Regions from separate parts of the Caballeronia sp. INML1 genome, predicted to be linked through region 2. Evidence: predicted binding sites of a transcription regulator. Region 2 holds the regulator's gene; the other holds the start of a gene.
What was found. The regulator LexA, encoded in region 2, represses DNA repair genes until DNA is damaged. The targets are predictions, from matches to a motif close to ACTGTATNNNNATACAGT.
Positions count from the first base shown of each region.

Region 1: imuA (translesion DNA synthesis-associated protein ImuA) is a predicted target of LexA. The motif match lies at 11,313-11,330, and genes of this name have one in related genera.

Region 1 is NZ_JALQDT010000078.1:4,379-18,960, reverse strand. Features, by position in the region: gene NCR38_RS31370 (hypothetical protein) at 1-42, opposite strand, end outside; gene NCR38_RS31365 (DUF4148 domain-containing protein) at 14-334, opposite strand; gene NCR38_RS31360 (YjzC family protein) at 341-550, opposite strand; gene NCR38_RS31355 (cation:proton antiporter) at 883-1,764, opposite strand; gene NCR38_RS31350 (tetratricopeptide repeat protein) at 1,777-1,977, opposite strand; gene ligD (DNA ligase D) at 2,478-4,988, opposite strand; gene NCR38_RS31340 (DUF2934 domain-containing protein) at 5,441-5,926, shown strand; gene NCR38_RS31335 (error-prone DNA polymerase) at 6,027-9,176, opposite strand; gene NCR38_RS31330 (DNA polymerase Y family protein) at 9,191-10,654, opposite strand; gene imuA (translesion DNA synthesis-associated protein ImuA) at 10,578-11,291, opposite strand; gene NCR38_RS31320 (hypothetical protein) at 11,711-12,055, shown strand; gene NCR38_RS31315 (SOS response-associated peptidase family protein) at 12,090-13,049, shown strand; gene NCR38_RS31310 (hypothetical protein) at 13,067-13,330, opposite strand; gene NCR38_RS31305 (hypothetical protein) at 13,601-14,302, shown strand; gene NCR38_RS31300 (Fis family transcriptional regulator) at 14,333-14,582, shown strand, end outside.
Region 2 is NZ_JALQDT010000015.1:5,877-20,458, forward strand. Features, by position in the region: gene NCR38_RS06115 (universal stress protein) at 1-164, shown strand, start outside; gene NCR38_RS06120 (DUF2939 domain-containing protein) at 182-781, opposite strand; gene NCR38_RS06125 (hypothetical protein) at 882-1,208, opposite strand; gene lexA (transcriptional repressor LexA) at 1,415-2,092, opposite strand; gene NCR38_RS06135 (sulfate ABC transporter substrate-binding protein) at 2,351-3,385, shown strand; gene cysT (sulfate ABC transporter permease subunit CysT) at 3,477-4,382, shown strand; gene cysW (sulfate ABC transporter permease subunit CysW) at 4,379-5,287, shown strand; gene NCR38_RS06150 (sulfate/molybdate ABC transporter ATP-binding protein) at 5,304-6,374, shown strand; gene NCR38_RS06155 (CysB family HTH-type transcriptional regulator) at 6,409-7,335, shown strand; gene NCR38_RS06160 (asparaginase) at 7,367-8,359, shown strand; gene lysM (peptidoglycan-binding protein LysM) at 8,439-8,933, opposite strand; gene NCR38_RS06170 (2-hydroxy-3-oxopropionate reductase) at 9,237-10,145, opposite strand; gene hyi (hydroxypyruvate isomerase) at 10,173-10,973, opposite strand; gene gcl (glyoxylate carboligase) at 11,045-12,820, opposite strand; gene NCR38_RS06185 (LysR family transcriptional regulator) at 12,992-13,945, shown strand; gene rpsF (30S ribosomal protein S6) at 14,074-14,445, shown strand; gene priB (primosomal replication protein N) at 14,487-14,582, shown strand, end outside.

The DNA.
Region 1 (14,582 bases), on a different contig from region 2:
GTCGGTCACCGGTTCACTGAGTTCTTGTTGGCATGCATTCATGCTGATACCAGTAGTCGACGAGGCGCTGCGCGTACTGCAGGTCTTCGGGATAGTGGGGGTCGTCCCAAAACGGTGAAGGGTCATATCCCGCCTTGCGCAACGCGGCTAACTCTGACTGGTGCTCAGCCATCGTGGGGCTCGGGTTCGTCCTCAGTGCAGTCAGGTCATGGCACTCGCGGTCGGTCAGGTACCTGCCGGGCGGCGGCATCTCGCCGACGGTGCAACCGGCGAGCAAGGACGCCGACGCAAAGGCGATCAGACAGTGTTTGCAGGTCGCGCCCACGATGGCCATCCGCGTTTAGTCGCCGCTGCCGAGTTCGCTGTGCTTGTGCGAGTGCGTGGCCGCGTGAACGAGCTCATAGTGAGCGCCTTTGCCGCTCCGGGTCGGCGGGAAATGCTCACCCTCGACGCACGTCACCTCGAAGCCGGATCCGCCGTCGCCTTCCTCCACTACCCTGTAGATGCCCGAGGTTTGCACCTTCTCGCCGGGTTTGTGCTGCTCTGCCATAGTTTCCTATAGAGAGCAAAGACTGTTCCGGCACGATCACTTGCGGCTGAGGTAGCGATCGAGGAGGGGGGTGGCGCTGGCGCCATGCACAAACGAAGAGGCGGGGCACGACCGCGTTGGCCCAATGCTTCCGAAGTAGAACGCGCCGACGCCGCGCAGGCCCAACCATCCCGACAGAAACCGCTGATGGCGGTCCATCGACGAGCCAACGAGAGAGAGCGTGCTGCCGAGTGGCCGGGCCACAATAAACAGGAAAAGCACCGGCCAGACAAGGTGTTGGAATCAGTCGAGCGGGGCGAGCAGGAGGAAGCCGCCAAAGATCCGGAACTGGCTCATGCGTATATCGCGGAAAACATGATGGGCTTCTCGGTCGAGACCTCGCTTGGCGGCTTGTCACCGGTTGCCTTCATTTCCTGCCGCCGTAGCGCGACGCCGGCGGCGAAGACTGCGATGAAGGCGTAGCCATCGACGATCAGCGTCGCACCGTAGGCCAAGGCAACGAGCCCGAGCGCCAGAAAGCCTTCCAGCCCCAGCGCATGATCGTACTTCGTGCGCAGTTTCGTCACTAGCACGACCACCCCGGTGCCCAAGGCCCAGCCGAAGAAGAGCGCGCTCGCCAGCCCCCACGCGATCGCAAGGGCGAACGTCCAGGGGTTTCCGCTGCCCAGACTGCTGACTCCGCAAAGCGCCAGCGCAATGTAGACCATCGGAGAAGCCGCGCCGTCGTTGAGTCCGCCCTCCGATGACAGGGCGAAGCGCAGTGGCTCATCGTCGCCGGCTTCCTCGACGCGCAGTTCGTTGGCCAGAACCGGGTCGGTTGGTGCAAGCGCAGACGCCAGCAGCAACGCCGGGCCTGCGGCAAGCCCGAGACCCCATCGTGCGCCGGCGAACATGATTGCGATGGTGATCAGCATCGCGGGGCCGGCGAGGCGTAACGTCAGTCGCCAAAGCGGGTCGGAGAGCTCCACGCGCAGATACATTCCGATGGCGAAAAGGGACACGACAAGTCCCGCTTCGGTGAGCGTGCGAAGTAGGCGCACGTCGCGCTCGATGTCGATCGTCAACAGCCCAGCGCACGCCGGACCAAGCAGGAAGCCGACGACGAGGTACACCATTGCGCCGGTCATCGGCAGCCGCTCGACCAGTTTGCGGCCTAGCGCCATTAGCACCATCAATGCCCCGACGATCAGGAACCAAACGGCTTCGATCGTCATCAGCGTCTCCTATTAGAGCTTCTCCAGTCTGGGGAACTGATTGAAGTGGCGAATCGCCAGGGTCGCCTCGCCCAGTTCTTCATAGATGCGCGCGGCGTTGAAGTGGGCATCTGCGAAGTCGGGGTCGTGTTCGATGCAACGCTCATATGACTGCAATGCTTCGCGGAAGCGGCCGGAATCTTCAAGCGCCACGCCGATGTTGAACAGAAGCACCGGGTCGTTCGCGCGGTATCGCAGCGCCTCTTGATACACCGCGATGCCCTTTCATTCTCAGCCCGTCGCAGGTGTGGCGGCCGTCGCCATCGGGCAGTTCAACGTCGGCTCGGATCACATCGAAGAGGAGGCTGCCCGCCAATGCGCGTGCGGTCTTACAGTCGTATGCGACGAAAGGTTCGTGACCATCTGCTCGATGAGCGCGGCCAGTCCCTTTGCAAAGTCACAATCGTCGTCCAGAACGAGAATTCTCATGGTGTTTCCCAGCAACGCTGCGATTTTTGATCCGTTGCGAGCACGGGCTCACGCATAGAGGATGCCAACCAATGAACACTGCAGCCAGGTCGCGTCGCGAAAGCCGTCGGTTGTTGTGGAGCGAGCTCTGCCTATGCCATCTTTTCAACGGGGCAGGAATGTGTGCGGGCGTCGGATCAAAGCGGGGCGGCGAAAATCCACTGCAGGGGCCGATGGCGTAAGTTGACTTGCCGAGCCTACGGTTCTCAAGCGAGACGCTCGATCGCCGACGACAAAGATTGTCCGGTCGACCAGAAATCCGTCCAGGGGTCCCGCGACTGAAAACTGAGGTATTCGCGCGCCGTCTGGACATTCCATTGGGCGCCGCTCTTCAGCTCGGTGAGCTGCTCCCACGCGAGCGGCATGGAAACGCCCATGCCCGGCCGGGCGCGCGCCGAGAATGCCGCTGCAGTCGTCTGTCCTTTCCCGTTGCGCAGATAGTCGACGTAGACCTTGCCCAAACGATTCGCAGGCCCGGATACCGCGGAGAAGCGCTCGGGAATCGTCTTGGCAAGGTGTCGGACGAACGCCTGCGAGAACGACTTCACCGTCAGATAATCCAACTCTGGAGTGAGCGGTACGACCACATGCAGGCCCTTCCCGCCGCTCGTCTTGAGCCACGCCTCAAGGTCCAGTTCTGACAGCAGCGTGCGAACGAGCAGTGCCGCCTCCTGGACGTGGTTCCATTTCACGCCCTCGCCGGGATCGAGATCGAACACAACCCGGTCGGGTTTGTCGAGCTGGCGGACGATTGAATTCCACGTATGAAATTCGATCGTGTTCATTTGCGCGGCGGACAGCAAGGCGTCTGCCGTATCGACTGTCAACAGCGGCGGATGATTGGGCCAAAGTTCGCGATTGTGCGCAGTCAGGCCGGGCATAGCCGTGCGCTCGACATGCTTTTGGAAAAACAGGTTGCCCGCCACACCTTCGGGCGCGCGAACCAGGGCTACGGGCCGGTCCTTTAGGTGCGGCAACATCCACTCGGCTACGCTTGCGTAGTAGCGAACCAGGTCGGCCTTCGTAATCGCCGCCGACGCATCGATGACTCTTTCCGGGTGAGTGATCTTAAGCTGCGGCGAAGGCTCTGCCAGCTGCGTCTTGCCTCCCTCTCGGACGACGCTGCGTGCGGGCTTATCAAGGCGCAGACCTTTAAACGATGATTGTCGTATGACACCGTCACCTGTCCATTCGGCGAACTCCACTTCGGCGACCATGGTCGGCTTGAGCCACCGTTCGCTGCCTGCAGCACGTCTGGACCATCGTCGTGCCTTGGCAACCTGCACGTCGAAGGGCGCCGCGTCGATCTCCAGCCCAATCAGGCGATTCCAGAGATCTCGAGCGGTCTTCGAGTCCCAGCCGGTGCCGACGCTTCCCGCGTCATGAAACTTGTCGCCCACGTAATATCCAAGCAACAGGCTGCCGACCTCGCCGGATTTACCGCCGCGGCCGGTCATGCCGCAGATGACCAGTTCCTGCCGGAGTCGGGCCTTTGCCTTCAACCACGATTCCGTGCGTCCCGACTCATACGGCGCATCGCGCCGTTTGAGCACAAGACCTTCCAGCCCTAGCCCGGCGGCAGCCGCGAAGACCTGTGCGGGAGGTGCGTTAAAGTCCTGACTGAACAGAAGCTGCTCTCCTGCGTTTTCGAGAACCGTAGCCAGTCGCGCTCGCCGTGCCCAAACCGGCACTCTCCTGAAATCTTCGCCGTCCAGGTACATCAGATCGAACAGGAAGAACACGATGGCTTGGTTGTTTCGCCCGTCAATTGCATTCTGAAGTGCCGAGAAGCTCGGGATGCCGTCTTCGAGTACGACAATTTCGCCGTCGAGCCACGCGCTCACGACCGGGAGTTCTTTGATCGCGGCGGTCAGGGCCGGAAACTTCACGGTCCAGTCGTGTCCGTTCCGCGTGAAGAGCTTCACTCGACCCTTGTTGATTCGAGCCAGCAGGCGGTAACCGTCCAACTTCGTCTCGGTGATCCAGTCGCCGCTTTTGGGAAGCGCACTTGCCAGTGTGGCAAGCTGCGGTTCGAGTTTTGCCGGTAGCGGGGCCGGCACTGCGGCGGATAGGTCGATCTTCGACTCCTTGGCGCGCGGGCGTGCGGTTGTCTTCGGCTCGCGTTCTTCAAGAAGCCCCAGCGGATTGGCGACGATGCTGTCGGGCAGCGCCTTGATAACGTCGTATTCTTCAAGCGGGCGAGCCCACTCGTCTCGCTTCTTGAACAACATCCATTGGTCCTGCTTGTCGCCCGGCTTGGAAATGCGCACCAGCTCCCATAAGCCGGCAAGCTTCTCACCGTGCAGGCGAAAAACGAGCTTGCCTACCTCCATGCCTTTGGCGGCGTCGCCTACCGGCTCCCACGTTCCGTGGTCCCACACAATGACCTTGCCGGCGCCATATTGCTTAGGCGGGATCGTGCCTTCGAAGCCCGCATAGGAGACTGGGTGATCCTCGACTCGCACCGCCATCTGCTTTTTGCTGGGGTCGTAGCAGGGACCTTTAGGCACGGCCCAAGAGAGCAGTACGCCGTTAAGTTCGAGGCGAAAGTCATAGTGCAGACGGCTCGCCCAGTGTTTTTGGACGACGAAGCTGAGTTTGCGTGCGCGGAGGGGAGTCTCGGTGGTAGACGCACGCGGCTCGGGCGTGACACTGAAGTCCCGCTTCTTTCGATAGCGGGCGAGGGGAGGCGCAGTAATGTCGCGGGGCGAGGCCATGACGCAATCAGTAAGTGCGGCTGCGGCCGATGGTCACTGCCCGCAGCGACGCGCGGATTGAAGAACAGCAGCGCCCGCGGGCACGGCAAGTTTCGCGCCTTTCAGCTCGATCAGGTCGATGTTTGGCATGGGTCCGGGTCCGCCCTGTCGCCGTCTCCCGTCTTGATGCGCGTCGTGCCTGGCGTCGCGAGAGGGTCGTTCGCGAGGAGCGGTCCTTGACCGATTTACCAATGAGGCCCTCCGACTTTTCGGTGTTGAGGCTCTTAGCAGTCTTAGCCACGGTGCGCTCCAGGCGAGATTGACGGAAGGAGCAAAGCGCATTCCATCAGGACTCGGCGGTTTAGCAGCTGGGGACGGGAGCCATAAGGCGTCGGTTTGCAGAGGCAGCCCGGCGTTGAGCAACAGAAGACGACCTGCTATGTTGTCTGCACTTCAACTTTGATACGACTCCAATGCCTACTGCGCTAACTACAGACGAAATCCGCGTCCGTGCCTATCTGCTGTGGGAGAGTGACGGTCGCCAATCCGGACGTGATGACCATTATTGGCACGAGGCGATTCTTCAACTTGAGCGTGAGCGTGTCTCCGAGTCTGAGAGCGCAAGCATCGGCGTCGCCGCTTCGTCGGACGCTTCCACTTCAAAGCCAGCGAAGCGAAGCGCAAGCACAAAGGTCGGCAGAGCGTTGCCTGCCAACGTTGGCCAAGGAACCAATAGCGATAAGACCGGTAAGAAAATTCGCAAGGTGACGGGGGAGCGTGATATGAACGCCGGTACCAAGTCCGACACGAAGGCCGATGACAAGGCGAATGCGAAAACCGAAGCAAAAGTGAAGGTCAAGAAGAAGGCGGATGCGCCCACAGCCGCTTCGAAACAGCCGAAGAAGTCGCGGCGTATCAAAGAAGATACCGGACAGGCGCAGCCGAACAAGGCGCCGTAAAGAATCGCGGCCAGACGGAGCGCTGCACGAAGCGACACGACTCGAACAGCGGCGGGACCGGCCCAACCAGCTTCATCGACTCGGCTCGGACGGGCGGCCCTCAGCAGAAGTTGCGACTCACGGTCGTGAGCCCGCCGAGCAGGTGCGACATGTCCACCAGCCGCTGCGCAACGAGATGTCGGACCTCGCCTTCGCACTGCCATGTGCCATACACGGCGAGGAGCGCTGCGCCCAATGCCTCCTTTCGTTGCTTCTCGAGTAGCGAGGGCCAGACAATCACATTGACATTGCCGGTCTCGTCTTCCAGGGTGACAAACATGACGCCCTTCGCAGTGCCGGGTCGCTGCCTTACCGTGACAAGTCCGCAGCCACGCGCCAATCTTCCGTTGGGCAACCCGCGCAACGTTGAGGCTGGCATAAGCCGGTGTTCCAGCAGAACAGGGCGCAGAATCGAAAGCGGATGCCGGCCCAAGGTCAGGCCTGCTGCGTTGTAGTCGCTGACGATGTCTTCTGCCTCAGACGGCGCGCCAAGCTCTGGCGTCTCGTCATCGATCCGGCTGTCGGCCAGGATGTCCCGGTCGGGCACTGCTGCGACCGATTGCCAAAGCGCTTCACGGCGATTGCCAGCGAGCGACTGCAGCGCGTTCGCGCCCGCCAACACTTGGAGATCGTGCCGATCGAGTTGCGCGCGGCGCGCCAGGTCACTCACGCTCGCGAAAGGCTTCACGGCTCGCGCATTCTCAATGCGCTCCGCTACTCCATCGCGCATCCCTTTGAGTAACGACAGGCCGAGGCGGACGACTGGCTTCGCACGATCGACATGACGCTCAAGCACCGAGTCCCAGCCGCTGATCGTGACGTCGATCGGCAGCACCTCGACTCCGTGGCGCTTCGCATCCTGCACGAGTTGTGAGGGCGAGTAGAAGCCCATCGGCTGCGAGTTGAGCATCGCGGCGAGGAAAGCAGCGGGTTCGTGGCATTTGAGCCAGCTGCTGGCATAGACGAGTAGGGCGAAGCTCGCTGCGTGACTTTCGGGGAAACCATATTCGCCGAAGCCTTTGATCTGTTCAAAGATGGCCTCGGCGAACGCCTTGTCGTAGCCACGCTCCTGCATGCCGTTGACGATGCGGTCGTAGTATTGCTGCAATCCGCCTTTGCGTTTCCACGCAGCCATCGCGCGCCGCAGCTGATCCGCCTCGCCCGGTGTGAAGCCTGCCGCAAGGATCGCGACCTGCATCACCTGCTCCTGGAAGATCGGCACGCCGAGCGTGCGGCCAAGCGCCGTCTCCAGCGCAGCGCTCGGGTAGGTGACAGGCTCAATCTTCTGACGCCGCCGAAGATAAGGATGCACAGCGCCGCCCTGAATTGGACCGGGGCGCACGATCGCAACTTCAATGACTAAGTCGTAGAACGTCCGCGGCTGCATGCGTGGCAACATGCTCATCTGCGCGCGCGACTCGATCTGAAAAACCCCGACCGTGTCGGCCTGCGAGATCATCTCGTATGTCGCAGGATCTTCTGACGGGATGTCCTGCATCTCGAAGCGTTCGCCGCGCTGCTCGGAGACGATATCGAGCGTACGGCGAATGGCGGACAGCATGCCCAGCGCGAGCACATCGATTTTCAGTAGCCCCAGCGCCTCGAGATCATCCTTGTCCCACTGGATCGCACTGCGGTCGGCCATCGCGGCGTTCTCGACGGGCACGAGCCGCGTGAGCTTGCCTCGACTGATGACGAAGCCTCCGGAGTGCTGCGATAGGTGCCGTGGGAAGTTGAGTATCTCGGCAGCAAGCTTCGCCCACATCGTGATGAGCGGGTTGGCGGGGTCAAGCCCAGACTCCTCGAAGCGACGCAATAGATCCTGCGAGTGATCAAACCACTGGTGACTCTTCGCGACCTTGTCGACGATCTGCGGATCGATGCCAAGCGCCTTGCCGGTTTCGCGCAGCGCACCGCGCGGCCGATAGGTCGAGACGGCCGCTGCGATGGCGGCGCGATCCCGTCCGTACTTGCGATAGATGTACTGGATGACCTCTTCACGACGCTGATGCTCGAAATCCACATCGATATCGGGCGGCTCACCGCGTTCCTTGGAGATGAAGCGCTCAAACAGCATATTGCCGCGCGACGGGTCGACTTCCGTCACACCGAGGCAGTAGCAAACGGCCGAGTTCGCGGCTGATCCACGACCCTGACACAGGATGTGCTGGCTGCGCGCGAAGCGCACGATGTCGTAGACCGTCAGAAAGTACGCTTCGTAGCGCATCTCGCGAATCAGCTGCAATTCATGCTCGATCTGCTGCTGAACCTCAAGCGGGATGCCGGCTGGAAAGCGTTTATGCGCGCCGATGTACGTCTCCTGCCGCAGATACGCCTCGTGCGTGAAGCCGTCCGGCACGAGTTCATCGGGATACTCGTAACGCAACTCATCCAGCGAGAAGGTGCAACGCTCCAGGATGTTGAGGGTCTGTGACAGCGCGTGCGCAGGATACAGATTGGCGAGCCGCAGACGCGAGCGAAGGTGTTGCTCAGCGTTGGGCGCAAGATCGTATCCGCACTCGGCCACGGGCTTTCCGATGCGGATCGCTGTCATGGTGTCCTGCAGTGGCTTTCTTGAGCGGACGTGCATTACGACGTTGCCGAGCGCGACGACCGGTACGCGATGCTGCTCGGCGATGTATTCGACGCTACCTCGATGAATGTCATCCATCGCGCGTTGATGCAGGATCAAGCCCACCCATGCGCGAGCAGGAAACGTCTCGTTGAGCCATTCCACCTGCGCGGAGAGCGCATCTTCTTTCGCGGGGAACTCCGGCACAAGAATCGCCAGGCAGTCGGGCATGCCGCGCAGATGCGCGAACTCTTTCTCGGGCTTCGAAAGATCGTGCGGCGTGAGCAGGTACTCTCCTTTCGCTGCGCGCATGCGACCGAGCGTGATCAACTCGGATAGGTTGCCGTAGCCGTTGCGATTTTGTGCGAGCAGGATGAGACCGAACGCCGGGCTCTTGTCCGCATGAACAAGCCGGAAGTAGGAGCCGATGATCAGCGGGAGATTTTCTTCCTTCGCCTGGACGTGCGCGCGCACGACACCTGCCAGCGAGCATTCGTCGGTAATGGCGAGGCCTGAGTAGCCGAGTTGCGACGCCCGCAGCACCAGTTCTTCGCCGTGTGAGGCGCCATGCAGAAACGAGAAGTTTGTGAACGCGAACAGCTCCGCGTAGTCGGGTAGGGCCGACGAGAAAAGATCCACGGCGACGCCACCGATTATCCGAAGAGTCCATGAAGAAACCAGCGGACTTCTTCGGTCTTCACGCTCGGTCGTTCACGGTAGATCCAGTAGCAGCTCTTATCGGCAGCTTCCGCGACGTAGTAGTCGCGCGTTACCAGTTCGCCGTCATGCCAGCCGGCTTCGATACGCTCGCCGGTCGAGACGAGCTTGAGCGGTGAACCATAAAACGGCCGGTGATTGTTGATCATCAGCCGCACAGGCGTATCGAGTAACCACGTTGGCCGCGGCAGTTCAGCAGGAGGCGGGCAGGCTTTGACGGTGTCCTGGACCGGGACCCAAAGATTCGCCTGTTCGGGGCGATGATCCGACGTCGGCGCGGGACGCAACACATTCTCTGCACCTAAACGAGCCACCAACAGTTCGAGCAGGCGATTGTGATCCTGCGTGGATCCGCCGGGATCGGGGAAAAGCGAGTCGCTCGGCGGCTCGGCTGGCTGCACTTTCGAAGCAGCCAAGCGTACCGCGATGACGGCCGCTTCGAGCTCGATGCGTCCGAGCCGCTCCTTGAGCAGTCGCACGAGGTGCTCCTCATGCCAGGTTGGTTCCGCGAGCGCGATGTCGATCGTCGTCGGCTCGATCGCCTGGCGGCCCCGTTCATGTTCGAGCGTGATCGTCGCCTGCGTGAGCGCGAGCTGCTGCGCGCTCAGCCATCCGCACAGCTGCACGATCAGTCGTCGCGCGCAAAACAAGACCGCTTCAGCATGTTCAACGCGATCGGGCAGTTCGGAGCGCGCGCTGAAGGAGGGTGGCAACTCGAGCCATTCATAAAGTTCGGGCGACAGGCCGTAGGCGCGGTCAAGAGAGTCCAGTAAGTCCACGCCACACCTCTTTTTGAGACCTGCACGCGGCAGGCGTCGAATATCGTTGAGCACTCGGCAACCGAGGCCGTTGAACCACTCGGCGAAGGGCCGCACTTCGGGACTCACCATGAAGGGCAACTCGCCGAGCGTGCGTTCCAGCGAACTCATCTTGAGCACGCGCCGGCGACCTCGTTTGGCAAGAAGCCACGCACCTTGACCCGTTGGCGCGACGCTCATGCGAGCGGTTACGCCAATCGCATTGACCACCTCTCGGATCTGCCGGCAAACCTGCGCGATGCCGCCAAAAAGCCGAAGGCTCGCTGTCACGTCGACGACGATGGTTTCCTCTTCTCGCACGGCCACTTGAGGAGAGAAGCGCAGTAGAGCGAAGGCGACCTCGCGCTGCACGTCGAGCTCACGGGTTGGGCAGCGGTCGTACATCAACGCGTTGGCCATGAGCGTCGCGACGCCGCCGCGCTTCATGCCCACCATCACCCCTGCGTCTCTGGCTGCCTGGTCGAGGACGATGACCTTGTCACGCTCGAGCACCACACAGCCGTGTTCAGTCGGAGACGACCATCTCGGACGGAACACCTCCAGCGAAAGCCGGGGCAGGAAGATTGCGACGAACACGGCCATGAGGGCTGAGCAGAATCGGAGACGGTTGAAGATGGATGGACAGTTGGTCGGTTCGGATGGGCCCTCGTCGCTTAACGACATCGACGACGATGCCGCTGTCGGCGGGCCGCACCGCCAGCCGTAATGCGGCGGGCGAAGAATCTTGGGCGGCGGCAAGCGGTCGAACCAGAATCAGTAAGGTTTCCGTCGCTTGTGCCGCGAGATGCAATCGCCGTAAGGCCTCAGATCGGATGTGCTGTTGCCAGAAGAGCAGCGCGCCGCAACTTCGGGCGTTCAGCACGCGCTCGGCGCACCACAGTGCGTCGGCCGTCTTGGGCGCGCGCAGCATCATCAGCTTGTCCAGCGGCAGGCCCAGATACGAAAACGCCAGGCTGTTCGGCACGTGCGGCGCCTGGAGTAGCGCGACCGGCCGTTTGCTCGCGGCCACGAGCGCAGGCTTTAGCAGCCGCATCTCACCAATGCCAGGCTGCTGGACCAGCAGCTCTACCAAGGCGCCGATGGGCCAGCCACCGCCCGGCAGCTCCGCCGACAGGGCTGCGTAGCCGGTGTCGACGGTTTTGCCGTAGGCGCGCGCGAGTTCCGAGCCGCGCCAGAGGCTCGCATGGATTGTCTCGATGTGTTGCGGCAGGGCGGCCATGGTGGAAGGGGTTGATCAATCACTGTATATTTATACAGTAGTGTAGCGCAAAAGTTGAAGCAGTGAATTTCGTCTTACATACTCCCGTGCAGGCCGACCGATGGATATGCTTCGGAAACACCCGTGGCCGAGGCCGCGACCTTTGTCGCCAAGGTACCCGGGGCGTCCGGCGCGCAACGATTGACGCGGCAATGCGAGCGAGCCGCTTCCTCCGGACGGTCATGACGTTGAAGAATTCAATGGCTGGAAGGTCGAAGATAGCGTGCGGGGTTGCCGATTCTGTGCCCGGTGCGACGGTTCGTGCGTGGGCACAGGAATGCGCTGCGGCGAGCGACGTTAAGTCCACGTTGTTGAAAAGTCCCGCGTTCGTCCGCACGTGCATCTTGACGGCTGGCAGGTTGGGACCAAGTAGGAGCGAAATGAGCAAGCCCGATATTGACGAACTAACAGGCGCGCGATCGGATCTGCTGTGCTTTCTGGTGGCAACCGTGGCCGCTTCGTACGCGCTGACGCAGGAATGGCGAGTGGATCACGTCGTGGAGAGCTGCCGCATCTGGCTTAAGCGCAACCTCGTCATGATGCATTGGCTTGAGCGCATTCGGATCGGCCAACTGGCGTTCAAGATCGCTCGCCACGATCTGAAGAAAGCAGGCATTGCGGTTCGCCAATCGGATGTGCAGGCGCTCTTCACCGGCGACATGGGGCTGAATCATGCGAGCACGGTCGTCCAGAAGATGATGCGGCTCTGCCGCGAATCGCTGTGACACGGCCAGGCAACGAAACAGGAGACGATGACAGATGTGTTATTCGGCGCAGATTCAGGCGGACTATCGACGCTACGTGAAGATGTTCGGCGCGCAGATGGACATCCGGGAGTTTGCGCGCCTCTTCTGGGAGCGTGCCGAGGGCAGCAAGGCGAAGATCCCGAAGGCGATGGAAGACGCGTTTCTCAATCCGCAGAATGACGATGAACGGCAGATCAAGGCATTCATCGATCGTTACAATGCGGAGCAGGCGACCAGTCTGGAGCAGGAGCTCTTCAGGCAGCGAACTCGCCTCGCCGATGCGCAGCGTTCCCTGCAGGGCAAGACCACAAAGGCGGCCGCCGGGAGCAAGCGCATTGCGACCGACAAGATCGACGCAGCGCTGCGCCGCCTCGAAGATCTCAAGCGAACCGAAGGACAGCCGCGGGATTCGCGCATCTTCCCGGGTCACTACGCGCCCGTGCTCGTCGTTGAAAACGGAAAGTACGTCGTGAAGCCGATGCGGTATCAGTGCCGCATTGCCGGGAAGCCGGCCATTTACGATACGCGTTTCCCCGGGACGTACAACTGCCGTGTCGACAGTCTTTCGGGCTTCTGGCGACCGCTGTTCGGCTATTCCCACGGCATCATGATCGTGAACCGCTTTTACGAGAATGTGAGCCGCGCACGTATGGAAGGGCGAGCGCTTGCTCCCGGCGAGAAAGACGAAAATGTCGCCCTCGAATTCAAGCCTGACTCGGGCGGTGACATGCTGGTCGCCTGTTTGTGGTCGCGCTGGACGGCGAAGGATCAGCCGGACTTGCTTTCGTTCGCGGCCATCACCGACGAACCGCCGGTGGAAGTCGCTGCTGCCGGCCACGACCGTTGTATCGTGCCGGTCAAACCGGAGAATGTTCAGGCGTGGCTGAATCCGAACCCGTCAAATCTTGACGCGCTCTACGCCATTTTGGACGACCGCGACCGCTTCTACTATGAGCACCGACTCGCGGCGTAGCTCGGTGGCCGGCTGATTCATGCCGAAGGGTTCGTGCTTAGCCCGCGCGAATAGCGCGCATCCATTTCGAATGGCGGAAGCGGCGGCGTCTGCCCGTCGACAAACGCGAATGCGCATCGGATGGCGAATCGGTATGCACCATCCCTGCTTGCGAATGCACCGAGATCGCCCAACGAGGTGGCGTGGCCATCGCGTTCCAGGATAGAGGCGCGGGCGACATAGGTTCGTCCGACGCGTGTGACCGACGGTTGAATCGCTGCACCGTGGTGATAGAAGATCATTTTTGTGTGTCTCCATTATCTCGTGCGCGAGAACCCAGCATAGCGCGGAAAGAAAGTTGGCCACAAAGGGATTTACCTTTCTTGATTAGCCGCTTAAATCCGCCATGCGCGGGAGCACGCGTACAGGCAAATCGCAATACGGACTGACCGTCAATTAGCGATCGCGTCGCATAAAGCACACACGACGGGCGGGAACGCCTTGCTGGTTCTCGGGAGCGCGCGCAGAACTCCTTATAATTCCTGCTCCGAAGCTCACGAGGATGATGCGCGATGTGGCAGGCCCAATTGCAGCAATGGCAGCAGATTCCAGCTTTTCTGACTCAGATCAACTGGCCGCAGTGGCTGGCCATTGTCGGCATGTCGAGTGCCATCAGTTCCATCGTGGTACTGTTGGTGCAAGGGTTGAAAGACCGGGTCACTCATCGACGTGAGCGGCGCGATGCGGCCCTCGAAGTGGCGATCTCGCTCGAGGGTTACGCCCGCGTCTGCCGCGCCATGATGCATCGTGCTGACTGGGCACGCGACGAGTTGAGCCGAACGGGCAACCGCGATGCCATCAAGAGCGCCATGCTGCCGGCTTTCCTGTTTCCCGAAAAAATCCAGTGGCGACGACTCGGCCATCGCGTCGTATCCGACTTGCGTGACTTCCCGGCCAGGATACATGCTGGACGTGAAGATCTCGGGTCATTCGCCGACTATGGCGACCCTGTCGCGCTTTGCGAGGAAGTGAGCGTCGAGTGCGCAAAGGCAGCGCGAGATGCGCTGGCGCTGGCGCGGGAGACACGAAAAAAACATGGATGTGTGCCGTGGCGACCAGGCGCGAAGGATGCGGACCTGAACCGCGACCTCCTGACCTTCATTTCGGCCGCGCAAGAGAAACGCGACGCACAGCGCAATCGCCAGACGATGAGCGTCGGACCTGCGATCATCTCCGAAGCTGCTGGGGCGGATTCCCGCATCGCGCTGCAGTGAACGCACGATCCGAATGGTAGACCTGACGAGATGCCTGTCTCCAAAAAGCGCAGATCGCCCAAAACACCGACGCGTGCGCAATCGAAGCGGTTTCTGCTTCCCATGCCGCGGCAGGAGGCCGACGCGCTCTGTCTGCAGCCACGCATTGCGCTCGAATCGGCGCGAGGAGGCCGCGCCGGAAGTCACGAGACGACCATCCTCGCGCACACGGTCCTGCTGACAAGTTTCCTTACCGAAGCAGGACACGGTGTGCTCGACCTGTCGTTCGTTCGTCAAGTCG
Region 2 (14,582 bases):
GCAACGGTCTCGCGCGCTGGTGGATGGGCGCGGGCAACACTCCGTTGCTCGACCGCGTGAAGTGCAGCATTCTTGTAGCCGTCTGTCAGGCCGGTGAATCGGCGGAGGCCGAAGATGAAGCGGCCTACGCCGCGAAACCGGTCAAGGCCGAAGCCGGCGCCTGAAGAGGACGTTCGACGCGTCACCCGTTGAGATCGACCGCGACGAGCTTCCATGTCATGAGGCCGTAGCGATGGAAGATCGCCGAGTAACGCGCATCTCCGGCGCCGTGCTGATACGTGACGACGAACGTGTTCAGGCTTCGATAACCGGCCGTGGTCTGGGGCGGCACCTTCGGTGTCTGCTGCGCGGTCGTGACGCCGGGGGCCGGCGCGTCCGGGTGCGCCGCCGATGAGCCGCTCCCGGCCGGCGGCGGCTGCTCGCCCGGATCGCCGCGCGGCGGAATGCCGTTCAGAATCGCCGCGACGCCGTCCGGTGTCGCATAGGAGTCCACCAGAGGACCGACGAGCGCTGCGCCGATCATCGCCCCGATGATCGCGAGCGGATTGCCGCTCTTTTGTATATCGACGCGGCGCGTGAGCAGCGCGCCGACCTGCTCCTTGAGGCTCGCGCGCAGCGCGGGAAAATCGACGTACTCGTTGACGGTCTGCGCATCGCGCGCATCGGCTGCGCGTTTTACGCGGTTCAGCGCGATGTAAGGCGACGCATAGATAAAAGCGAGCGCCGCGGCGAGAATCAGGACGACGACTGCGGCGGCGACGGAGCGGCTAGTGCGGGACATGCGACGGCGAAGCCTCTCTGCAAAACGTGAATCTGAAATTGACCTCGCAGGCGCGTGATAAATCCCGTTAATTCACATTCTGCGGGCGGTGCGCCTCGTTTCAGGCGAGGATGCCGCCGGTGAGCCCCGCGTTTTCCTCCGCGATGCAACGGTCGATCATGCGCGACACTTCGTCGATCTTGCCTACCAGAATCACGCGTGACTGGCCGCGATAGACACGCACCGGCGCGCGCTGTTCCGGCTCCGCATGCACTGTGCTGTTCAACGACACGCGCGCGAAAGCCGGCTGCTGGGACGGCAGCGCGGGCATTTCGTCGAAGAGATCCGACGTAGTTTCGGCGCGCGGCATGCCGCAGGCGATCAGCGCGCGCAGATGGCGCAGGCGGCCGAATTGACGGAAGGGCAGCAGCCGGGCAAAACGTTCCATGATGACTCTCCAGACGATAGGACGCACCGCGGCGCACCGCGCACGGCGGCCGTCATGCTTGTTATGTTTGAACCGGCTCGACTGAACGTCGAAAGCGGTTGGTGAGGCTATCTTGCGATGTCAATGAGACATTTCTTGTCCCGTTGCGAAAGTGAGCGAATGATTTGCCTCCGACTTTCGCTTCCCGCCCATGTCGCGCGGAGACCTCAGAACTCGCCTGAACGAATCAGCCCGACCGCGATGCCTTCCAGCGCGAAATCGCTGCTGCCGGAGCGCACGAAAATATTCTCGTAGTCCGGGTTTTCGGCGATGAGCTCGACGCCGTCCGGACGGCGTTTCCAGCGTTTGACCGTCACGTCGTCGCCGAGACGCGCGACCACGATCTGTCCGTCTTTCGCTTCGGTGCGCTTCTGCACGGCCAGCAAGTCGCCGTCGAGGATGCCGGCGTCGCGCATCGAGAGGCCGCGCACTTTCAGCAGATAGTCCGGCCGGCTGGAAAAGAGCGCGGGGTCGCAGGCGTAATGCTGCGAGATGTGTTCCTGCGCGAGGATCGGACTCCCGGCCGCGACACGCCCGACGAGCGGCAGCGACAGCTGCATGATGCTCTGATGCGGCAGCGTGAATTGATGGGGCATGTCCTCCGAACGATCGGAGCGCGAGGCATCGCCGAGCAGCCTGATGCCGCGCGACGAGCCCGCCGCGAGTTCGATCACGCCCTTGCGCGCCAGCGCCCGCAAGTGCTCCTCCGCGGAATTCGCCGAGCTGAAGCCGAGTTCCGCCGCAATCTCGGCGCGCGTCGGCGGAAAGCCCGTGCGGTCGATCGCGCGCTGGATCAGTTCGAACACCTGCTGCTGCCGCGCGGTAAGTTTTGATGTCTTGGTCACTGGCTCGGGCCCTTGGTGCACTGTATGGATGGACAGATGACTGTATTTTTATACAGTATTTCGCGCTTTTCAAGCTTTACTTTAAGTTCGCCCGTCTGCGGCTGCCGCGCGCACGCTTAGCGGCCGCGATCGCTTTTTCCATCCAGGAATATCGTTCTTAGCAGTTTTACGTATAAAAAAGTGAATAACGATTATTTCTAATCATATAGACGCCTCGATAGACTGATTCCGTCAATTCGATAAGACGGAGAACGGGGAATGCAAAGCATCAGACTGGGATTGGGCAAAGGCGCGCGGCGCCTGGTCGCGGCGGCGGCGCTGACGGCGGCGGGCGTTGGGATGGCCGCGTCGGCCTTCGCGCAGACGTCGTTTCTGAACGTCTCATACGACCCGACCCGCGAGCTGTATCAGGACTTCAATCAGGCGTTCGCGAAAAAGTGGAAGGCCGATACCGGCGAGACGGTGACCTTCAAGCAATCGCACGGCGGCTCGGGCGGACAGGCTCGCGCGGTGCTCGACGGTCTGCAGGCCGACGTCGTCACGCTCGCGCTCGCTTACGACATCGATGCGCTCGCCTCCAAGGGACTCGTCGGCGCGGATTGGCAAAAGCGCCTGCCGGACAACGCGTCGCCGTACACGTCGACGATCGTGTTCCTCGTGCGCAAAGGCAATCCGAAGCACATCAAGGACTGGGACGATCTGACGAAGCCCGGCGTGTCGATCGTCACGCCGAACCCCAAGACCTCGGGCGGCGCGCGCTGGAATTACCTCGCGGCGTGGGCGTATGCGCAGCACAAGCCGGGCGGCAACGAGCAGACCGCGAAAGATTTCGTGACGAAGCTCTATAAGAATGCCGGCGTGCTCGATTCCGGCGCGCGCGGCGCCACGACGAGCTTCGTGCAGCGCGGCCAGGGCGACGTGCTGATCGCGTGGGAAAACGAAGCGTTCCTTTCGGTGAAAGAGTTCGGCACCGACAAGTTCGAGATCGTCGTGCCGACGGTGAGCATCCTCGCGGAACCGCCGGTCGCGGTGGTCGACAAGGTCGTCGACAAGCACGGCACGCGCAAGCTCGCCGATGCCTATCTCAAGTACCTGTATAGCGACGAAGGACAGCAGATCGCCGCACGCAACTTTTATCGGCCGCGCTCGGACAAGGTGCCCGCCGAACTCACCAAGCAGTTTCCGAAGCTGAAGCTCTACACCATCGACGACACGTTCGGCGGCTGGACCAAGGCGCAGAAGACGCATTTCGCGGACGGCGGCGTGTTCGATTCGATCTATCAACCGCAGTAACAGAAGAAGCGGGCGACGCGGCGCATCCATGACGCCGCGCGCCCGAAGCAGCAACGCGCCTCACCCCGGCGCAAAAAAGGATCAATCAAGGATGACGACCCTCACATTCAAGAAGCCGAGCGCGCTTCCCGGGTTCGGCCTGACGCTCGGCATCACGGTGGCGTACTTGAGCCTCGTGGTGCTGATTCCGCTCGCCGCCACCTTCGCGAAGACGGCGACGCTCGACTGGGCGCAGTTCGTACGCGCAGTGACCTCGCCGCGCGTGCTCGCGTCGTATCGGCTCACGTTCAGCGCGGCGCTCGGCGGCGCACTCATCAACGCGGTGTTCGGCTTTCTCGTCGCGTGGGTGCTTGTGCGCTACACGTTTCCGTTCAAGCGCATCGTCGATGCGATCGTCGATCTGCCGTTTGCGCTGCCGACTTCCGTCGCGGGCATCTCGCTCGCCGCGGTCTATGCGGGCAACGGCTGGATCGGGCAATATCTCGCGCCGCTCGGCATCAAGGTCGCCTTCACGCCGCTGGGCGTGCTCGTCGCGCTGACGTTCATCGGCTTGCCTTTCGTCGTGCGCACGGTTCAGCCCGTGCTGGAAGAATTCGAACGGGAGCAGGAAGAGGCCGCCGCGTGCCTTGGCGCGACGCGCTGGCTGACGTTTCGCCGCGTCGTGCTGCCTTCGGTCTTTCCCGCGCTACTGACGGGTTTCGCGCTCGCGTTCGCGCGCGCACTCGGCGAGTACGGCTCGGTGATCTTCATCGCGGGCAATGTGCCGATGAAATCCGAGATCACGTCGCTGCTCATCATCACGAAGCTCGAACAGTACGACTATGCCGGCGCGACCGCGCTCGCCGTCGTGATGCTGTGCGTGTCGTTCCTGATGCTGCTCTTCATCAATACGCTGCAGTGGTTCCTGCAGCGGCGCACGAGCAGGACGGGCGCGGCGCCTGCCGTCGCGGCCGGCCCTTCGCTGCACGTCGGACATCCGGGCGGAGGTCACGCATGAGCACGCCCGATAGCAAGGCGCTTCCGGTGCACGCACCCGTGCGCGTGCGCAAGCACAGCCTCAACCCCGTCACCGAGCCGCGTGCCGTGCGCTGGCTGCTCACGGGCATCGCGCTCGTGTTTCTTGCGCTCTTTCTCGTGGTCCCGCTCGTCGCGGTGTTCGTGCAGGCATTCGCGAAAGGCATCGACTATTACTTCGAGTCGCTGAAGGATCCGGATGCGTGGTCCGCGATCAAGCTCACGCTGGTCACCGCCGCGATCGCCGTGCCGCTGAATGTCGTGTTCGGACTGGCGGCGTCGTGGGCGATCGCGAAGTTCGACTTCCGCGGCAAGGCGCTCTTGACCACGCTCATCGATTTGCCGTTCTCGGTCTCGCCGGTGATCTCGGGTCTCATTTACGTACTGATCTTCGGCGCGCAGGGCTGGTTCGGCCCGTGGCTCGCCGCGCATGACGTGCAGATCATCTTCGCGGTGCCGGGCATCGTGCTCGCGACCATCTTCGTGACGTTCCCGTTCGTCGCCCGCGAGCTGATTCCGCTGATGCAGGCGCAGGGCAACGACGAAGAGGAAGCGGCGCACGTGCTCGGTGCATCGGGCTGGCAGATCTTCAGGCGCGTGACGCTGCCCAACGTGAAGTGGGGCCTGCTCTACGGCGTGATCCTCTGCAACGCCCGCGCGATGGGCGAGTTCGGCGCGGTATCGGTCGTGTCGGGCCACATCCGCGGCCAGACCGACACGATGCCGCTGCACGTCGAAATTCTCTATAACGAATACAACTTCTCGGCCGCGTTCGCGGTGGCGTCGCTGCTCGCGCTGCTCGCGCTCGTCACGCTCGCGCTCAAGCTCCTCGCGGAGCGGCGCATGTCGCAAGCCGTCAGCGAAGCCCGGAAACCCGCACAGCATTGAAGAGGCCGACAACATCATGAGCATCATCGTTCGCAATCTGCAAAAACGCTTCGGCGATTTCACCGCGCTCGACAACGTCACGCTGGATTTTCCTGCAGGCGAACTGGTCGCGCTGCTCGGGCCTTCCGGCTGCGGCAAGACCACGCTGCTGCGGGTCATCGCAGGCCTCGAGTTCGCCGATGCGGGACAAGTCGTGCTGCATGGAGAGGACGTCGCGGCAGTCGGCGCGCGCGAGCGGCAAGTCGGCTTCGTGTTCCAGCATTACGCGCTCTTCAGGCACATGACGGTGTTCGAGAACGTCGCGTTCGGCCTGCGTGTGAAGCCGCGCCGCGAGCGTCCGAGCGAAGCCGCGATCCGCGAGAAAGTGCATGAACTGCTGAAGCTCGTGCAGCTCGACTGGCTCGCCGAACGTTTTCCGTCCGAGCTGTCGGGCGGACAGCGGCAGCGCATCGCGCTCGCACGCGCGCTCGCCGTCGAGCCGAAAGTGCTCCTGCTCGACGAGCCGTTCGGGGCGCTCGACGCGAAAGTGCGCAAGGAACTGCGCAGCTGGTTGCGCCGCCTGCACGACGATCTGCATATCTCGACACTCTTCGTCACGCATGACCAGGAAGAGGCGCTCGAAGTGGCGGACCGCATCGTCGTGATGAATCATGGGCGGGTGGAGCAGGTAGGTAGCCCGCAGGACGTGTACGATCATCCGCAGACGTCGTTCGTGTACGAGTTTCTCGGCGCGGCGAACCGGCTGCAGGGCAATGTCGATGCGAACGGCTTCGTCGCCGATGGCGCCGCGAGCCCGATCGCCACACAGGCGCATTTCAGCGGCCGGGCGCTTGCGTATGTGCGCCCGCATGATCTCGCACTGTATCCCGCCGACGGCGCGCATCGCGATGGCATCGTGGTCGGCGTGCGGCGCGTCGTGACGCTGGGCGGCTCGGTGCGCGTCGAGCTCGAAGGCAGCGCGGGCAGCGTGATCGAGGCGGAGCTGGATCGGGAGGCATGGCGCGCGCTCAAGCTCGATATCGGCGATGGCGTGACGGCCGTGCCACGCGCGCTGCGGGTCTTTCCGGCGCCATCGCCGGCGCAATGACATAACGACATAAAAGGATCGCGGAGAGGTTCACATGAATTTTCAGCAACTGCGCTTCGTGCGCGAGGCCGTGCGTCAGAACATGAATCTGACGGAGGTCGCCAACGTGCTCTACACGTCGCAATCCGGCGTGTCGAAACAGATCAAGGATCTCGAGGACGAGCTCGGCGTCGATATCTTCATTCGACGCGGCAAACGTCTCACGGGACTCACCGAGCCGGGCAAGGAGGTGCATCAGCTGATCGAGCGCATGCTGCTCGACGCCGAGAACCTGCGGCGCGTCGCGCGCCAGTTCGCGGATCAGGACAACGGCCACCTGGTCGTCGCGACGACCCACACGCAGGCGCGTTACGCGCTGCCGAAGGTCATCCGCCAGTTCACGGAAGTGTTCCCCAAGGTGCATCTCGCGTTGCGCCAGGGCAGCCCGCAGCAGATCGCGCAGATGATCATCAATGGCGAGGCGGATATCGGCATCTCGACCGAAGCGCTCGACCGTTACCCGGACATCGTCACGTTTCCGTGCTATTCGTGGCATCACACGGTCGTCGTGCCGAAGGATCATCCGCTCGTCGGCCGCGAGAACATCACGCTCGAGCAGATCGCCGAATATCCGATCGTCACCTACGACCAGGACTTCACCGGCCGCTCGCACGTCGATCAGGCGTTCGCGAGCGCGGGCGCGATTCCCGATATCGTGCTGACCGCGATCGATGCCGACGTCATCAAGACGTATGTCGAGCTGGGCATGGGCATCGGCATTGTCGCGGCGATGGCCTACGACGCGAAGCGGGACACCGAGCTTGTCGCGCTCGACACGCAGCATCTTTTCGAGGCCAGCACGACGCGCGTCGGGCTGAGAAAGGGCGCGTTCCTGCGGGCGTACGCGTATCGATTGATCGAGATGTTCGCGCCGCAACTCGAAGAAGCGCAGATCGCGGCCCAGCTTCGCGAAACGGCGTGATTCACATGCCGGCTGATTTACAATCGCCGGCATGAATACTTCCTCTCTCCCTCGCATTGCCGTGCTGGCAACGGGCGGCACCATCGCCGGGTCCGCCGGTGATGCATCGAAGACGGCGGGCTACAAGGCGGGCGTCGTCGGCGTCGACAAATTGCTCGATGCCGTGCCCGCGCTAGGTACAGTCGCGCGCATTCACGCCGAGCAGATCGCGAGCATCGACAGCAAGGACATGAGCGTTGCGCTGTGGACCGCGCTCGCCTCGCGCGTCAATGAACTGCTCGCGCAGGACGATATCGATGGCGTCGTCGTCACGCATGGCACCGATACGCTCGAAGAAACCGCGTATCTGCTGCATCTCACCGTGAAGCACGCGAAGCCTGTCGTGCTGACGGCGGCGATGCGTCCATCGACCGCGCTGTCCGCCGATGGCCCGCTCAATCTGCTGAACGCGGTGACGGTCGCGGCCTCGAAGGACGCGGCGGGCAAGGGCGTGCTCGTCGCATTCAATAATCAGATCCACTGCGCACGCGATGTCACCAAGACGAGCACCTACGCGGTCGATGCGTTCCGTTCGCCCGAGACCGGCGTGCTCGGCTTCGTGCAGGACGGGCGCGTCGAGTTTCAGCGTACGGTCGTGCGGCCGCATACCACTGCCAGCGAGTTTTCCGTGACCGATGAATGGCCGATGGTCGAGATCGTCGCGAGTTACGCGGATGCATCGCGCGTGATGGTCGATGCCCTCGTGGCGGCGGGTGTGCGCGGGATCGTCGTCGCGGGCACGGGCAACGGCTCGATGCATGCGACGCTCACGCAGGCGCTCGCCGATGCGGTAAGGCAGGGCGTCGCGGTGGTGCGCGCGTCGCGCGTGGGGTCGGGGCATGTGATGCGCAACGGCGCCGCGAATGATGACGCGCTCGGGAGCGTCAGTGCGGGGACGCTTAATGCCTATAAGGCGCGGGTGTTGTTGATGCTTGCTCTGGCTTCGGGGGTCGGAGACCTGCAGCGCGTTTTCGATGCTTACTAGTTTTTGTTTTGTTTGATTGATTGCAAGACAAAAAAACGCGAACCGAAGTCCGCGTTCGAATCGTCGAAACCAAGAAAAATCAGTTCGCCGCCGGAATACGCAGCACCTGCCCTGGATAAATCTTGTCCGGACTCTTCAACATCGGCTTATTCGCTTCGAAGATCACATCGTTCTTCGAGCCGTTGCCATAGTATTTCTCGGCGATCTTCCAAAGATTGTCGCCCGACACGACGGTGTAATACTGCGACTCGGGCTCGCTACTGGGCACGGTCAACTGGTCATCGACCTTGTCGACGTGCTGCACATTGCCCGCCGCGACGAGAATCTTTTCCTTCGTCGCCTGATCCGGCGCCTGGCCCGACACGGTCACGGTATGCGACGCGCCGTCATACTTCACATCCAGATTGTCCGCATTGAGACCCTGCGAACGGATGTACGTCGCGATGGCTTCGCCCGCTTTCTGATTCAGCGCCGCGACATCGACAGGCGCCGCGGCCGGCGCCGCTTCAGCCTTCGACGAGACTGCGCCGAAGAGTTTCTCACCTGCTTCCTTGATAAAGCTGAGGATTCCCATTGTTCAACTCCTTGATTAGCAGTGGTGTTACGGCTCGCGAAGTCTAGGCAGATTAGTCGCGATGACCACCAGATAGTTCTGAGTTTTCACAAAAGGATTTGTACACCGCTCATGCTTCAGCAGTAAGACACAAACTGCAACAATCCGACGCGGACACCCGACGACAAACCGTCTGACCGACCAAGGCTTACCCGGCGCACCGCCGGGTGCCGCTCTCGGACCCCACTTTGCCGCCCTCAGCCCAGAGCGACATTTGTCCCGCGTGCCCATACGCGGGACGCCCCACGGTTCAGGCGATACGAATCACGCAGCAGCCTTGGCCTGCTGCGGCTCTTCGGCCACCTGGAAGTTCGACATGATTTCGAGCGCACGCACGAGCGCCGAGTGATCCCACGCCTTTCCGCCGTTCGCGGCGCATACGCTGAACAATTGCTGCGCGCTCGCCGTGTGGGGCAGGGCGAGGCCCATCTTGCGCGCGCCGTCGAGCGCGAGGTTCAAATCCTTTTGATGCAGCTCGATACGAAAGCCCGGATTGAACGTGCGTTTCGTCATGCGCTCGCCATGCACTTCGAGGATGCGCGACGATGCGAAACCGCCCATCAGTGCTTTACGCACGCGCTCCGGATCGGCGCCCGAACGTGCCGCGAACAGCAGCGCTTCCGCGACCGCCTCGATGTTCAGCGCGACGATGATCTGGTTCGCGACCTTGCACGTCTGACCCGCACCGTTGTCGCCGATGAGCGAGATGTTCTTGCCCATCAGTTCGAACAAAGGCTTTGCGATCTCGAACGACTTCTCGGGACCGCCGACCATGATCGTGAGCGTCGCTTCACGCGCGCCGACTTCGCCGCCGGACACCGGCGCGTCGAGATAGTCGCAGCCGAGCGCGTTGATCTTCTTCGCGAACTCCTGCGTGTCGAGCGGGGCGATCGAGCTCATGTCGATCACGAGCTTGCCCTTCGTGAGACCCTTCGCGACGCCGTCATCGGCGAACAGCACATTGGCGACATCGGGCGTGTCGGGCACCATCGTGATGACGATCTCGCTTTCCTGCGCGACCGCGGTGGAATCCGCGACGACCTGCGTCTGCGCGCGGATATCGTCCGGCACCGGATACTTGCCGTTCACGACGAGCTTGTGACCGCCCTTGATGAGATTGCGCGCCATGTGCGCGCCCATGATGCCGAGACCGATGAAACCGATGGTTGCCATGCTTCCAGCTCCTCCTGTGTGTCAGATTTAAGCGGCAGCGGTGGCTTTCACGCCGCCGATGCTTTGCAGCCAGCCGAGGCCCGCTTCGGTGCCATTGAGCGGCTTGTACTCGCAGCCGATCCAGCCTTGATAACCAATCTCGTCGAGCAGGCCGAACAGATACGCGTAGTTGATTTCGCCCGTGCCCGGCTCGTTGCGGCCGGGGTTGTCGGCGAGCTGGATATGCGCGATCTGCGGCAGGTTCTTCCTGATCGTCGCCGCGAGTTCGCCTTCCATGCGCTGCATGTGATAGATGTCGTACTGCAGGAACAGATTGTCCGAGCCGACCGCGCGGATCACATCCAGTCCTTCTTTCGAACGGTTGAGCGCGAAGCCCGGAATGTCGTACGCGTTGCACGGCTCGACTAGCAGCCTGATGCCTTCCTTCTTCAGGGCGTCTGCCGCAAAACGCAGATTCTCGATGATCGTCGTGCGCGCCTGTTCCGCCGAGACGCCCGCCGTCGGAATGCCGACGAGGCAATTCAGTTGCGGCACGTTCAGCGCCTTGGCATATTCGATCGCGCGCGGCACGCCTTCGCGGAACTCCGCGACGCGATCCGGCAGGCAGGCGATACCGCGCTCGCCCGCTTCCCAGTTGCCCGCGGGCAGGTTATGCAGCACGATCTGCAGGTCGTTGTCCTTCAGGCGCCTCTGGATGTCGCTGATCGAGAACGCGTAAGGGAACAGGAACTCGACCGCCTTGAAGCCCGCGTTCGCCGCCGCGGCAAAGCGGTCGAGGAACGGGACTTCGTTGAACAGCATGGTCAGGTTCGCAGCAAATTTCGGCATTATTTTGTCCTGATGGTCGGTCAGTGGATGTGCGCCGCGCGGTCCGGTCGTTCGACACGCGGCGGCGATACTCAGTCGAGCGGCGTGATTGCGGTCGGTGCATCGACCTTGCTCGCGGCGAGCTCCTCGAATTCGTTGATCGCGTCGATCTCGGTGCCCATCGCGATGTTCGTCACGCGCTCGAGAATCATCTCGACGACGACCGGCACCTGATGTTCGGCAGCCAGCGCCTGCGCCTGCTTGAGCGCCGGTGCGATGTCTTCCGGCTTGTGCACGCGCAGCGCCTTGCAGCCGAGACCTTCGGCGACCGCGACGTGATCCACGCCATAGCCTTCGAGCTCAGGCGCATTGATATTGTCGAACGCGAGCTGCACGCAATAGTCCATGTCGAAGCCGCGCTGCGCCTGACGGATCAGGCCGAGGTACGAGTTGTTCACGACCACGTGCACGTACGGCAGCTTGAATTGCGCGCCGACCGCGAGCTCTTCGATCATGAACTGGAAGTCGTAGTCGCCCGAGAGCGCGACGATCTTGCGTTGCGGGTCCGCGGCACGCACGCCGAGCGCAGCGGGAATCGTCCAGCCGAGCGGGCCGGCCTGGCCGCAGTTGATCCAGTTACGCGCCTTGAAGACGTGCAGGAACTGCGCGCCCGCGATCTGCGACAGACCGATCGTCGTGACGAAGCAGGTGTCGCGGTCGAACGCGAGATTCATCTCTTCGTAGACGCGCTGCGGCTTCATCGGGACGTTGTCGAAGTGCGTCTTGCGCAGCATCGTGCGCTTGCGCTGCTGGCAGTCGGCGACCCACGCGCGGCGGTCCTTCAGCTTGCCGGCGGCCTTCCATTCCTTCGCCACTTCGACGAACAGTTCGAGCGCGGCCTTCGCATCCGACACGATGCCGAGGTCCGGTCCGAACACGCGGCCGATCTGCGTCGGCTCGATATCCACGTGCACGAACTTACGGCCCTTGGTGTAAACCTCGACGCTGCCGGTATGGCGGTTCGCCCAGCGGTTGCCGATGCCGAGCACGAAGTCGGAGGCGAGCATCGTCGCGTTACCGTAGCGGTGCGACGTCTGCAGGCCGACCATGCCGGCCATCAGCGGGTGATCGTCCGGAATCGCGCCCCAGGACATGAGCGTCGGAATGACGGGCACGCCGAGCGTTTCGGCGAACTGCACGAGCAGATCTTCGGCCGCTGCATTCAGCACGCCGCCGCCGGAGACGATCAACGGCTTTTCGGCGTCGTTGAGCATCGTCAGCGCTTTTTCGATCTGCGCGCGCGTTGCCTTCGGCTTGTAGACCGGCAGCGGCTCATACGTGTCGATGTCGAATTCGATCTCGGCGAGCTGCACGTCGATCGGCAGGTCGACCAGCACCGGACCCGGACGGCCCGAGCGCATCAGATGGAAGGCCTGCTGGAACACGCGCGGCACGAGCGCCGGCTCGCGCACGGTGACGGCCCACTTCGTGACCGGCTTGGCGATCGATTCGATGTCGACGGCCTGGAAGTCTTCCTTGTACAGACGCGCACGCGGCGCCTGGCCGGTGATGGCGAGAATGGGGATCGAATCCGCCTGGGCCGAGTAGAGGCCCGTGATCATGTCCGTGCCCGCCGGACCCGACGTGCCGATGCAAACGCCGATGTTGCCGGGCGCGGCCCGGGTATAACCTTCGGCCATGTGCGAGGCGCCCTCGACGTGGCGCGCGAGCACGTGGCTGATGCTGCCCGACTTCTTCATCGCCGAGTAGAAGGGGTTGATGGCGGCGCCCGGCACGCCGAACGCGGTGTCGATTCCTTCTTTTTCCAGCACGAGGACGGCTGCGTCGACGGCTCTCATCTTGGGCATGGTTGTCTCCTTCCTGGGGTCTCTATCCGAAATGGCTGTCTGCATTCAAGCAGGGTTCCGTTGCACTTTAAGTCTGTGAAAAAGGTTTGATAAGATCAGCCGGAGTCGCTTTTTCCCAAACAAAAAGTATCGAATGTCCGTTCCGCTCGATATGGCGGCTGGAGACGAGAGATGGACCGCTTCAAGCAGATAGAAACCTTCGTGCGCGTGGCCGAAGCCGGCAGCCTGGCCGCGGCGGCGCTGGAGGAGGGCGTGTCGCCGGTGATTCTCGGAAGGCGCATCGACGCGCTCGAAAAGCGCCTCGGCGTGAAGCTGATGTATCGCTCGACGAGGCGGCTCGTCGTGAGCGAAGAGGGCGCGGCGTTTCTGGACCGCTGCAAAAATCTGCTGTCGGAATGGGATCAGGCAGAGAACGAACTCGCGGCGGGACGGCGCGCGGTGGGCGGACATCTGATCGTGTCGGCGCCGGCGGCGTTCGGGCGCATGCACGTCGCGCCGCACGCGCCCGCGTTCGTCGCTGACAAGCCCGAATTGCAGATGTCGTTCAATCTGACCGACCGCGTCGTCGATCTGGTGCGCGAGGGCTATGACCTGTCGATTCGCATCGGCGGGGCGGTCGACCCGAATTTCGTCGCCGTCAAGCTCGCAAGCAACCGGCGCGTCGTGTGCGGCACGCCTGCCTACTTCAGGAAGCACGGCCGGCCGAAAGCGCTCGAAGACCTGCCGAATCACAATTGCCTTGCGTTCAATCTGCAGGGGGGACAGAACCGCGGCTGGTATTTCCGGCGTAGCGGCAAGGTCGTGACGGTTCGCGTCACCGGAAACCTCGATTGCAACGACGGCGAGTTGCTGCACCGCTGGGCGTCGGAAGGGCTGGGGCTCGGCTGGCGCTCGACTTGGGAGATCCAGCGGCAACTGGAGTCGGGCGAACTCGAAACCGTCCTCGACGAATTCGAACTGCCCGACTACGACATCCTCGCGGTCTATCCGCAACAGCGCTACGTACCGGCGCGCGTGCGGTATTTCATTGATTATCTTAAGGAAATCTATGCGCAGCCCGGTTACTGGAGCCGTCCGCTGACGCTTCCCGGCGAATCGCATCCGCCGCACGAGCACAGCCGCTAACTGCTTGAAAAGCCGACGATTTGACTTGCCGGCCCAGCCGATTCGCGCTATAGTTTCGGGCTTCTCACTTGCCACACTGGTCCGACGCCCGGGTGGCTTCAATCCACAAGTAGCTACAAGGAGTGAACATGCGTCATTACGAAATCGTCTTTATCGTGCATCCCGATCAGAGCGAGCAAGTGCCCGCGATGATCGAGCGTTACAAGAGCACGATCACGTCGCACGGTGGCCAGATCCACCGCATCGAGGACTGGGGCCGTCGCCAACTGGCCTACATGATCGAGAAACTCGCGAAGGCTCACTACGTCTGCATGAACATCGAATGCGACCAGGCTACGCTCGAAGAACTGGAACACGCGTTCAAGTTCAACGACGCCGTTCTGCGTCACCTCATCGTCAAGATGAAGAAGGCCGAAACCGGCCCGTCGCCGATGATGAAGGAAGTGCAGCGCGAAGAAGCCAAGAAGGCGGCCAGCCAGCCGTCCGAAGCGCAGGCTTAAGGACAGTTTCGAACTGTCAAGCCACCAGGGGAAGCTATCTCGTGAACCGGCTGCAACTGACAGCAAGCGTCGTGGAGCGCGAACCGGTGCGGTACACGCCCGCCGGCATCCCGATCGCAAGCTGCACGTTGCAACAC